One region of the Ruegeria sp. AWH4_226 genome, then DNA from elsewhere that is predicted to be linked to it. Evidence: riboswitches for the same ligand, from Rfam matches in the RefSeq annotation. Region 1 holds a riboswitch; each other region holds the start of a gene.

What was found. A riboswitch is a leader RNA that binds a small molecule or an ion and turns the genes downstream of it on or off. The one in region 1 is predicted to bind cobalamin.
Region 2: it holds a riboswitch for cobalamin, as region 1 does, so the genes downstream of both, ACXAET_RS16360 (aromatic ring-hydroxylating oxygenase subunit alpha) here and ACXAET_RS21950 (CbtB domain-containing protein) in region 1, are expected to answer to the same signal.
Region 3: it holds a riboswitch for cobalamin, as region 1 does, so the genes downstream of both, nrdH (glutaredoxin-like protein NrdH) here and ACXAET_RS21950 (CbtB domain-containing protein) in region 1, are expected to answer to the same signal.
Region 4: it holds a riboswitch for cobalamin, as region 1 does, so the genes downstream of both, ACXAET_RS11550 (DUF1636 family protein) here and ACXAET_RS21950 (CbtB domain-containing protein) in region 1, are expected to answer to the same signal.

The regions. Positions count from the first base shown of each region.
Region 1 is NZ_JBSWUU010000005.1:68,299-70,493, forward strand. It holds gene ACXAET_RS21945 (DUF1636 family protein) at 596-931, shown strand; cobalamin riboswitch at 1,113-1,328, shown strand; gene ACXAET_RS21950 (CbtB domain-containing protein) at 1,363-1,533, shown strand; gene ACXAET_RS21955 (CbtA family protein) at 1,538-2,195, shown strand, end outside.
Region 2 is NZ_JBSWUU010000002.1:198,322-200,516, forward strand. It holds gene ACXAET_RS16360 (aromatic ring-hydroxylating oxygenase subunit alpha) at 1-923, opposite strand, end outside; cobalamin riboswitch at 1,006-1,209, opposite strand; gene ACXAET_RS16365 (LysR family transcriptional regulator) at 1,348-2,195, opposite strand, start outside.
Region 3 is NZ_JBSWUU010000003.1:365,881-368,075, forward strand. It holds gene ACXAET_RS20175 (HupE/UreJ family protein) at 1-597, shown strand, start outside; cobalamin riboswitch at 714-906, shown strand; gene nrdH (glutaredoxin-like protein NrdH) at 990-1,211, shown strand; gene nrdI (class Ib ribonucleoside-diphosphate reductase assembly flavoprotein NrdI) at 1,236-1,640, shown strand; gene nrdE (class 1b ribonucleoside-diphosphate reductase subunit alpha) at 1,622-2,195, shown strand, end outside.
Region 4 is NZ_JBSWUU010000001.1:2,336,571-2,338,765, reverse strand. It holds gene ACXAET_RS11560 (ABC transporter substrate-binding protein) at 1-170, opposite strand, end outside; gene ACXAET_RS11555 (ABC transporter ATP-binding protein) at 188-973, opposite strand; gene ACXAET_RS11550 (DUF1636 family protein) at 970-1,326, opposite strand; cobalamin riboswitch at 1,428-1,635, opposite strand; gene ACXAET_RS11545 (aromatic ring-hydroxylating oxygenase subunit alpha) at 1,820-2,195, opposite strand, start outside.

The sequences.
Region 1 (2,195 bases):
TTGTTAATGCCGAGGCGTTTCGCATCAGCGTACTTCCTTTTGAATGTCGTCGGTTGTCGCTACGCATTCAGTCCCATGATCGGTCGTGGTAACCGAAAGGTAACCATCAAGCACGAACCCCGCTATATGTCCCGGATCTAGACTGTAATTGACGATAGAACGAACCTAGTTACGCGCAACAAGAACCTGTCGCGTCTCGGAATTCGCCTTGGGAGGCGCGGTGCGCGCGGACCTGAAAATAGGCGTGTCATGGCGAGCCGATCCCGGAGGCAATGCTGTTTCAGATTATTGAAGAACAAAGATGTTTCGCGTGAGCTGTTTCCACTTCATCGCCTACCACCTGCTTCAGCTCAGTCTCACGTAGAAACTTAAAAATTTTTTCGTCTGATGGTTGCTTCTTCGCCCTGCCAAATCCCCGTCTCGCACTCGGTGTATTTGCAAAGTTTTCGAGGGCTAGGGCTCATGTGTCCTTCCTGCCTGAGTATGGACTCTTTTCCAGACTTAGAGTCAAAACACGTATTGAAACTGAGCTAACAACCGACCAGCAAATATGAAATCTCAGATGGAAGTTCTCGATCAAGGATCAGCCTGACGCATGTGCCTACCTAACCTCACGCTTTGCAGAACCTGCCGCGACGCGGATTCCACCCTTTATGATCAATTAGCCGCAACGCTGGAGGCATCGGGGGTGCAAGCCGAGTTGCAGCAAGTGGATTGCATGTCCGGTTGTCACCGACCACAGACGTTGGCGGTGCGACAAAGCGGCAAGACCGCCTATCTTTTCGGTGAGGTTACGGTTGTCGATCTTCCGGACATAATGATCTTCATGCGGATGTATGAGGACAGTACTGACGGCGACTTCGCTGACGCCAGGAAGCTAGGTAAGCTACGTTTCAAGGCGATTGCACGTATACCGGCACAAAAAAGATAGCCAACATGCAACTTGCCGACCAAAGCTCCGGTGTCGAGTTTTCAGCTTACAGTTTGTGTTTTTCGACTTAGCCTTCTGCACTGAACGGCTAAAATCTAAACCAAGCCTGCCATTACCTAAGATTGACCGCTGCAGAATACTATGATGTCGCTTTCGTACTTGACGGAACAAAGCACTATGGAACAATAAAGGCTTCTACGGTGTCCAAAGGTGCCTACGCACTGGGACTGAAACGGGAATGAGGACGGTGCACCAAACTACCGCACTGAAGCCTTGACCGCCCCCGCGACTGTGAGCGGCGAGCGGCCTTCCAATACCACTGGCGTAATGGCGCTGGGAAGGGGGAAGTCTGCTGTGACCTGCGAGTCAGGAGACCGGCCGTAGGATGGACACAACATATGCCGTCGGGTGTGACGGCGAGGAGGATTAAAATGACGACAAAAACGATCAAGGCATCCGCCGCTGGCGCATCCTTTCTGCCTGCAGTATTCGCCGTGGTTCTGGGTCTAGGGATCATTACCGTGACTGGCCATGTTCAGGCTTCTGGCCTGCATGACGCGGCTCATGATGTGCGCCACGCAACTGGCTTCCCCTGCCACTAAAACAATGTTCAGTCGTATTCTGACCAGCGGCTTGTTCGCTGGTGCAGCAGCGGGGCTGATTGCCGCCCTTCTGCAGTTGTATTTCGTGCAGCCAGTGCTACTTCACGCCGAGCTCTATGAGGGCGGCGACCTGGTGCATTTTGGCGCTGATCCCGTAACTGCGCATCCCGACCTGCCCGGCATGTTCGCCGAGCCGATGCGCGATGGTCTCAGCATTATCTTCACCATGCTTACCTACACCGGCTATGCGCTAGTCCTGGCGGCGCTGATGTCAGTAGCCGAACGTCAGGGGCATGAGATCAACGGCCGCACCGGCCTGCTTTGGGGTCTTGCGGGCTTTGTCGCCTTCCACTTTGCTCCTGGCTTGTCACTGGCTCCAGAAGTTCCCGGCGTAGCGGCAGCAGATGTGGGAGTGCGTCAGATCTGGTGGACGGTCACCGTTGCCGCAGCCGGCGTAGCCATGTGGCTGATTGCCTTTGGAGGTAACCTGGTAAGCTACCTGATTGCGGCCGTGCTGCTAATGGTACCGCATATTATCGGGGCCCCTGAGCCTGAGAGTTTCTCTGGGCCGGTTCCGACCGAGATCGGGGCGCTTTTTGCTGCCCGGGCCTTCGGCATCGGCATGGCCGCCTGGGCACTCTTAGGCAGTTTCACCGGCCACT
Region 2 (2,195 bases), on a different contig from region 1:
GTTGGATAATGGAATTTCAACAACGATCCCGCATCAGCAAAGGGTGATCGGCCCAACCAGCGGCGCACGGCGGATTTGCCATCCATCGTGTAACTTTGGGCCCCTTCCTTAAGGGGCATCCGGGCCAAACGGTACTGCCCATCCTCGTGCAGGTAAAATTGTGACGGCAGCCCTGCGGCTTCGCAGCGGTCGAAATGGGTTCGCAAATGCGCTGGCAGAGCGCCCCCTTCGATGCCGGTTACGGTCGGATCATCGGGGAAAGTGCGGCACAGCGCAGGGTGGTTCCCTCCGCAGTGGTAACACTCACGATTGTTCTCCCAAACCAGCTTCCAGTTCCCGTTCTCGATTATAGAGCTTTCGAAAGCGACCTTGGCATTGCCCAGGTCATGAGGCTCGAGATAGGCCTCTGCGATATTGGCGAATGTATCAAAGTCCGGCGCGTCCTCTGCCAGGCAAATATAGACCAGACCAGCCAGCTCGCGGCAGTGCACTGTCTTTAAACCGTGCTGCTTGGGGTCGAAATCAGCACCCATGTCCCGCGCCCACAGCAAAGAGCCGTCAAGTTCATAAGTCCACTGGTGGTAGGGGCAAACCAGCTTGGGCGCATTGCCCTTGGACGCTTTGCAGATCACCGATCCGCGATGACGGCACGTGTTATGAAACGCCCGGATTTGATTGTCTGCACCGCGCACGATGATCACGCGATAGGCACCGACGTTATAGGTGACATAGTCGCCTGCTTTGACCAATTCACATGCGGGAATGGCAAACAGCCAGTCGCGGTAATGGATTGTTTCAAGGTCGGTCTGAAAAACCTCGGGGTCGGTGTAGAATGCCTGTTCCAGGGCATATGCCGGATTTCGACGCGCCAACAGGCTTTGAATTCTGTTCACTTCTGGCTCTCCTGCCGCGCCCCGCGGCATTGCTTGGGCAGATGACAAGAGGGACCAGTCCGGAGGCGCGTGAGGATCGCGTCCGAAACCCGTGCCCCCACCGCCACCCTCAGTTTGACATATCAGCGAGGCTGGTTTCCGGACTTGGAAGGGGCTTGCGCCCGGTTTCAGCACCTTCCCGGGATCCTCCTCCCAGTGGTTGATTGCTGAGCCTGACCTTCGTTACCGTTGCGGGGGCAGTGCCGGATTTGCACCGGCTTCCCAATTCTCCGCCACCTGAGAATCAAATGGCGGCACCTCGTGGCCGTAAGTTATTTCAAGCCCAATCCGGCGCTGAAATACTTGCGACATTTTCCGCTCTGAAACAGACACGCAGGTGAACTGCTTGGTGAAAATGTCTGCCTACGGTGCGATTTGAGTACCGATGCGAAGGGTTGCAATCGAAACGCCGTTTTCAAACCCCGCGAAACTGCGCCGCAAGATGGTCGATCAACGCACGAATACGTGCGGTCAGGTGGCGGTTTTGCGGGTAGGCCGCATAAAGGCCCAGCGATAAAGCCTCTTGCTCTTCGAACAGAAGTTGCAGTTTTCCTGTGTCCAAAAAGGACTGCGCCGTATAAAGCGGAATCCGCCCGATCCCCAGCCCATCCGCAGCCATATGAGCAACAGCACGCGGTGAGTTTGCGCGGAAATTGCCCGAAACCGGGACAGAGTATTCTCGGCCTTTTGCTTTGAACGCCCAATGGTCAGAAAAGCTACCGGTGGTCTGAAGCAGGCAATTATGGGTTGCCAAAGCGGCCGGTTCTTTAGGTGTTCCGTGCACTGCCAGGTATTCGGGTGATACGCAGCATACAATCCGCATGTCCGTCAGCTTGCGTGCCACAAGGTTCGAATCCCTCAAAACGCCGAACCGAATGGCCAGATCGAAGCCTTCCTCAACCATCGAAACATGATGATCTGACAGGTGCAGTTCAATCGAGACCTTTGGATGCTCGGTCTGGAAAGGTTTCAGCAGATGGATCAATTCAGCCGAACCAAAGCCAGTCGGCGCAGTGACCCGTATGCGCCCTGCCAATTCTGTCTGGCGTTGCTGGACAAGGCTCTCCAGTTCATCAAACTGCTCTAGCAGAGGCAGGCAGCGTTCGTAGTAAGATCGCCCAGTGTCGGTCAGGGTGACGCTTCGCGTGGTTCGGTTGAAAAGCTGGGCATTCAATCGATCTTCCAACTGACCAACATATTTGCTGGTCAATTTAGTGCTTATACCGATCTGTTTTGCGGCTTCGGTGAAAGACGAATGTGCTG
Region 3 (2,195 bases), on a different contig from region 1:
AATCCATCCACTTCATCCGTTTTCGTAAGTTACTTCTGGCTCGGCTTCGAGCATATCCTGGAAGGTTTGGACCACCTTTTGTTCGTTTTCGCCCTGTTTGTTCTGGTGCGTGATCCATGGAGCTTAATCGGGGCTGTGACAGCTTTTACCGTGGCGCATTCGATCACGCTGGCGCTGGCCACACTTGGTGTGTTGCACGTTCCGTCGGCCCCGGTCGAGGCCGTGATCGCCCTTTCAATCGTGTTTATGGCGCTGGAAATCCTCAAACACAAAGACGGTAAAGTCAGGTTGTCCGAGCAATTTCCCTGGATTGTCTGCTTTTGTTTCGGCCTTTTGCACGGGCTTGGCTTTGCCGGTGCCCTGTCCGAGATTGGCCTGCCCCCCGAGGATATTCCAACCGCTCTTTTGGCCTTTAATGTGGGGGTCGAAGCGGGGCAGCTTGTTTTCGTCGCGGGTCTTTCACTTGGGCTATTCCTATGGCGCCATGTGATACGACCGTTTCCATTAGGGTCCGAGACAATTGCAAGGTCGATCACTGGCTATGCTATCGGGTGTGTGTCGATTTTCTGGCTTGTCCAGCGTGTGAATGGTTTTTAAAGATGGCTCTCTGGACGGTGGGAGATGCGAGGCGGCGCCGTGTTTGATAGTGCAACCCCAACGAAGAAATTAACACGAAGCGCATACTACATATTGACAACGACTTACTTCCAAACCCAATATGAAGTTGCTTCGGTGATTTCGATTCCGATCGAAAACTAAGAGGGAAACCGGTGAAATTCCGGCGCTGCCCCCGCAACTGTAAGCGGAAAGTTCGGCTGAACACGCCACTGAAACAGTGTTTTTGGGAAGGCCAGCCTGAACGTTGATCCGCGAGCCAGGAGACCTGCCGCAAGCAAGAACGATAACCACGAACGGAGGGTTCGGGGGCGTGCGCAGGGAAGGTCTGCGCGATGGCGTCCTCGGCTTTTGACGAAAAGGACAGAGGACAGATGAGCATTACCGTGTATTCCAAACCCGCATGCGTGCAATGTACCGCCACCACCCGCGCGCTGGATGCAAAAGGTATCACCTATGACGTGGTTGACCTGACGCAGGATGACAGCGCCATGACCCACGTGACTGAGCTGGGATATCGTCAAGCTCCTGTTGTTGTCGCCGGAAGCGATCACTGGTCCGGGTTTCGGCCTGACATGATCGCTCAGCTGGTCTGATCCGTGGCGGCGCCGAGCCCGGCGCTGGTCTATTTTTCATCGAAATCGGGAAATACCCATCGCTTTGTTACGCGACTGGGCCTGCCTGCTTTGCGCATTCCGATGCAGATAGACCAGATGCCACGCCCCTCGCACCCGTATGTTCTGATCTGCCCGACCTACGCAGATGGCCAAGGGCGCGGCGCTGTGCCGAAACAGGTCATTGGGTTCCTGAACGATCCGGACAGGCGCGCCGGGATCGCTGGGGTTATCGGCGCCGGGAACCGAAATTTCGGTGCGACCTATGCCCTTGCCGGTCGCATCATTGCCCAAAAATGCAACGTGCCACTGCTGTATTCCTTTGAGCTGGCCGGCACCGAAACCGATATCGCCCGCGTGCGCGCAGGCCTTGAGAAACTAGGGAGACACCTATGCTCGACAGCAGCCTAAACGAGCAGGACTATCACGCGCTGAACGCGATGCTTAACCTCTATGATGGCGAGGGGAAGATCCGGTTCGACGCGGACCGCATGGCCGCGCGGCAGTATTTCCTGCAGCATGTGAATCAGAACACCGTGTTCTTCCACTCGCTGGATGAAAAGCTGGGGTATCTGGTTTCCGAGGGCTATTATGAAGAAGCCGTTCTGGATCAGTATTCCAAGAATTTTATGCGCAAAATCTGGGATGCGGCTTACGCTAAAAAGTTCCGCTTTCCGACCTTCCTAGGCGCGTTCAAGTATTACACGTCATACACGCTAAAAACCCGTGACGGGCAGCGCTTTCTGGAGCGTTACGAAGACCGTGTTGTGATGACCGCACTGGCACTGGCCCGAGGGGATGAGGCGCTGGCCATGTCCTTCATGGAAGAGATTCTGGATGGCCGGTTCCAGCCCGCGACCCCAACTTTTCTGAATGCGGGCAAAGCCTCACGCGGGGAGTTGATCTCGTGCTTCCTGCTGCGGTTGGAAGACAACATGGAAAGCATTGGTCGCGGCATCAATTCGG
Region 4 (2,195 bases), on a different contig from region 1:
TGAAGTCCCAATGCAAAAGCCATGTCGGTCATGTTCATGTCATGCACCACAAGGCGCTCGGGTTTGGTGTCGAAAACCAGCGGTTCGCCGCAATTGTCAATGGTCACTTCGTGCGCGGACGCGCCACCTGCGATCAGCATGGCCAGCGCCACAGACCAAAATTTTCTCATGAGAAGCACTCCCTTTTTTAGGTTGAAACAGTTGTTTTTCTTATATCCAGCGCCGGGATTACGCGGCCTTCGTGATGAAAGCACAGGTAATCGACACCAAACGTGTCGCGCACGTGCTCGGGCGTCAGCACCTTGGCCACGGGGCCAAAACTGGTGATCCGGGTAGATTTCATCAGCGCGACATGAGTGGCAAATTCGGGGATCATAACCAGATCGTGCACGATCATCACCACCGTGATGCCAAGGTCGGCGACCAATGACAGCATCCTGCCCTTGGCGTCAGGATCAAGATGATTTGTCGGCTCGTCCAGAAACAGTAACGAGGGATTTTGCGCCAGGGCACGGGCGATATGGGCGCGCTGACGCTCACCGCCGGACAGGACCGCCATCTTTTTTTCTGCCAGACCATCCAGTCCGGTCAGGTTAATGATCCGGTCCAGATCCTTGGCGTGCTCCTCGGTAGATCGGTCCGAAAGGATCGGAATCTGACCCAATGCAACATAGTCCCGCAAACCAAGCCGGCCATCCGGCAATTCCTGCTGACTGACCACGGCCATCATTCTGGCCCTTTCCGCAGCGGACATCTGTTTCAGGCTTTGGCCTTTGATCCAAACATCGCCCAAAACAAGCTCTGCCGCCCCGCACAGCAGGTTCAGCAGTGTCGTCTTTCCCGCGCCGTTCGGTCCGGCGATGGCGAGGATGGCCCCCTCTTCCAGCTCAAATGATGCGTGCTGCAGAAGCACGTCGCCGTTGAGGGCGTAGTATTCAAGATCACGCGCAACCAAAAAAGAAGGGCAGGTCATCCGGACGTCTCCACTTCGATTCGGGGCATTCGGGATAAAGTCTTGCGAAACAATGCGCGCGGTCTTTCCGTGGCATTGGTCCAGCCGTCTGAACTGTTTTGATATTGATGTGCAAACTCTGCCAGCGCCTGAATATCCTGCTCGGTTTGAATATCACCGAACAGATATTGGGCTTTGCCATGGGCTTGAAACCCAACGGTTGTCGGTCTTTCGCACCCTGCCATGCAAGCAATAGCGCGAACCAAGAAGCCGGTCGGCAACTTGTCGGTCAGCGACTGGCTTAATGCTTCTGCAGACATACCCTCTTTGCAGCTCGAACATATCAGCAGGAAATGATCACGTGTCGCTGGCATACTGCGCTCCGCTTGATGCAAAGCGCAAAAAGAAGGTGCCAAGTGTCAGAACACGCATATGACGTGTCATCAAAGCCTCCTTCCAGGACGCCCCGCCCCGGGTTGGTTTATACTTGATGGCAGGTCTCCTGACTTGCGGGTCATCGCTTGGCCATCCTTCCCGACCTTTCGGCCAGTGGATTCTTGGCGTCGCTCACCGCTTACAGTTGCGGGGGCAGTCACGGATTTGGCGCCACGCGGCAGTCCTCACCGTATTCCCTTTTCATCCATGGGCGCATGTCCCAGGGAACCATCGTGTTTAACGAGTGCCTGACTTCGCTGCATGCGTCAATACAGGAATACGCGACCCACCATAAAATCAGGTCGCCGGTTGAGGATATTCGGAAAGCCGCGTCGGCAAACAGACTGCGGTTGGCTTGAGCTAGGGCTTACAGTCCGGGAATCGCGCAGGGCAATCTACTGCTAGCAGCAACGGGGCAGACGCTATGACGCGTCAGTCAACGCCCTCGCGCATCCACTGCTGCAGCCGGGCGATTGAGTGTTCGGACATCACCCCGCATCCGGGATCCAGCACCAGCGGGCCGGGTCGATACCCCCGGGATTTCAAGCCGCGGTGGACGCTTTCAACAAGCCTGATGTCCTCCTCGACCGTGGTTTCCCGATCCTGAACGGCCAGTTGCCGGATCACTGCGCTTTCTGAACCGCCTTCGGTGTACCACCCACGGAAAACGGTACAGTGGTCAGCATCATTGGCACGCCAGTGATATGTGTTCAGCACGTTGCCCGGGTAGCATTGAAACGAAAACATCGGCCACAGGAACCACGACTGATAGTCCCCGGCATGGGGCACCGACAAGTCGATCGGATAG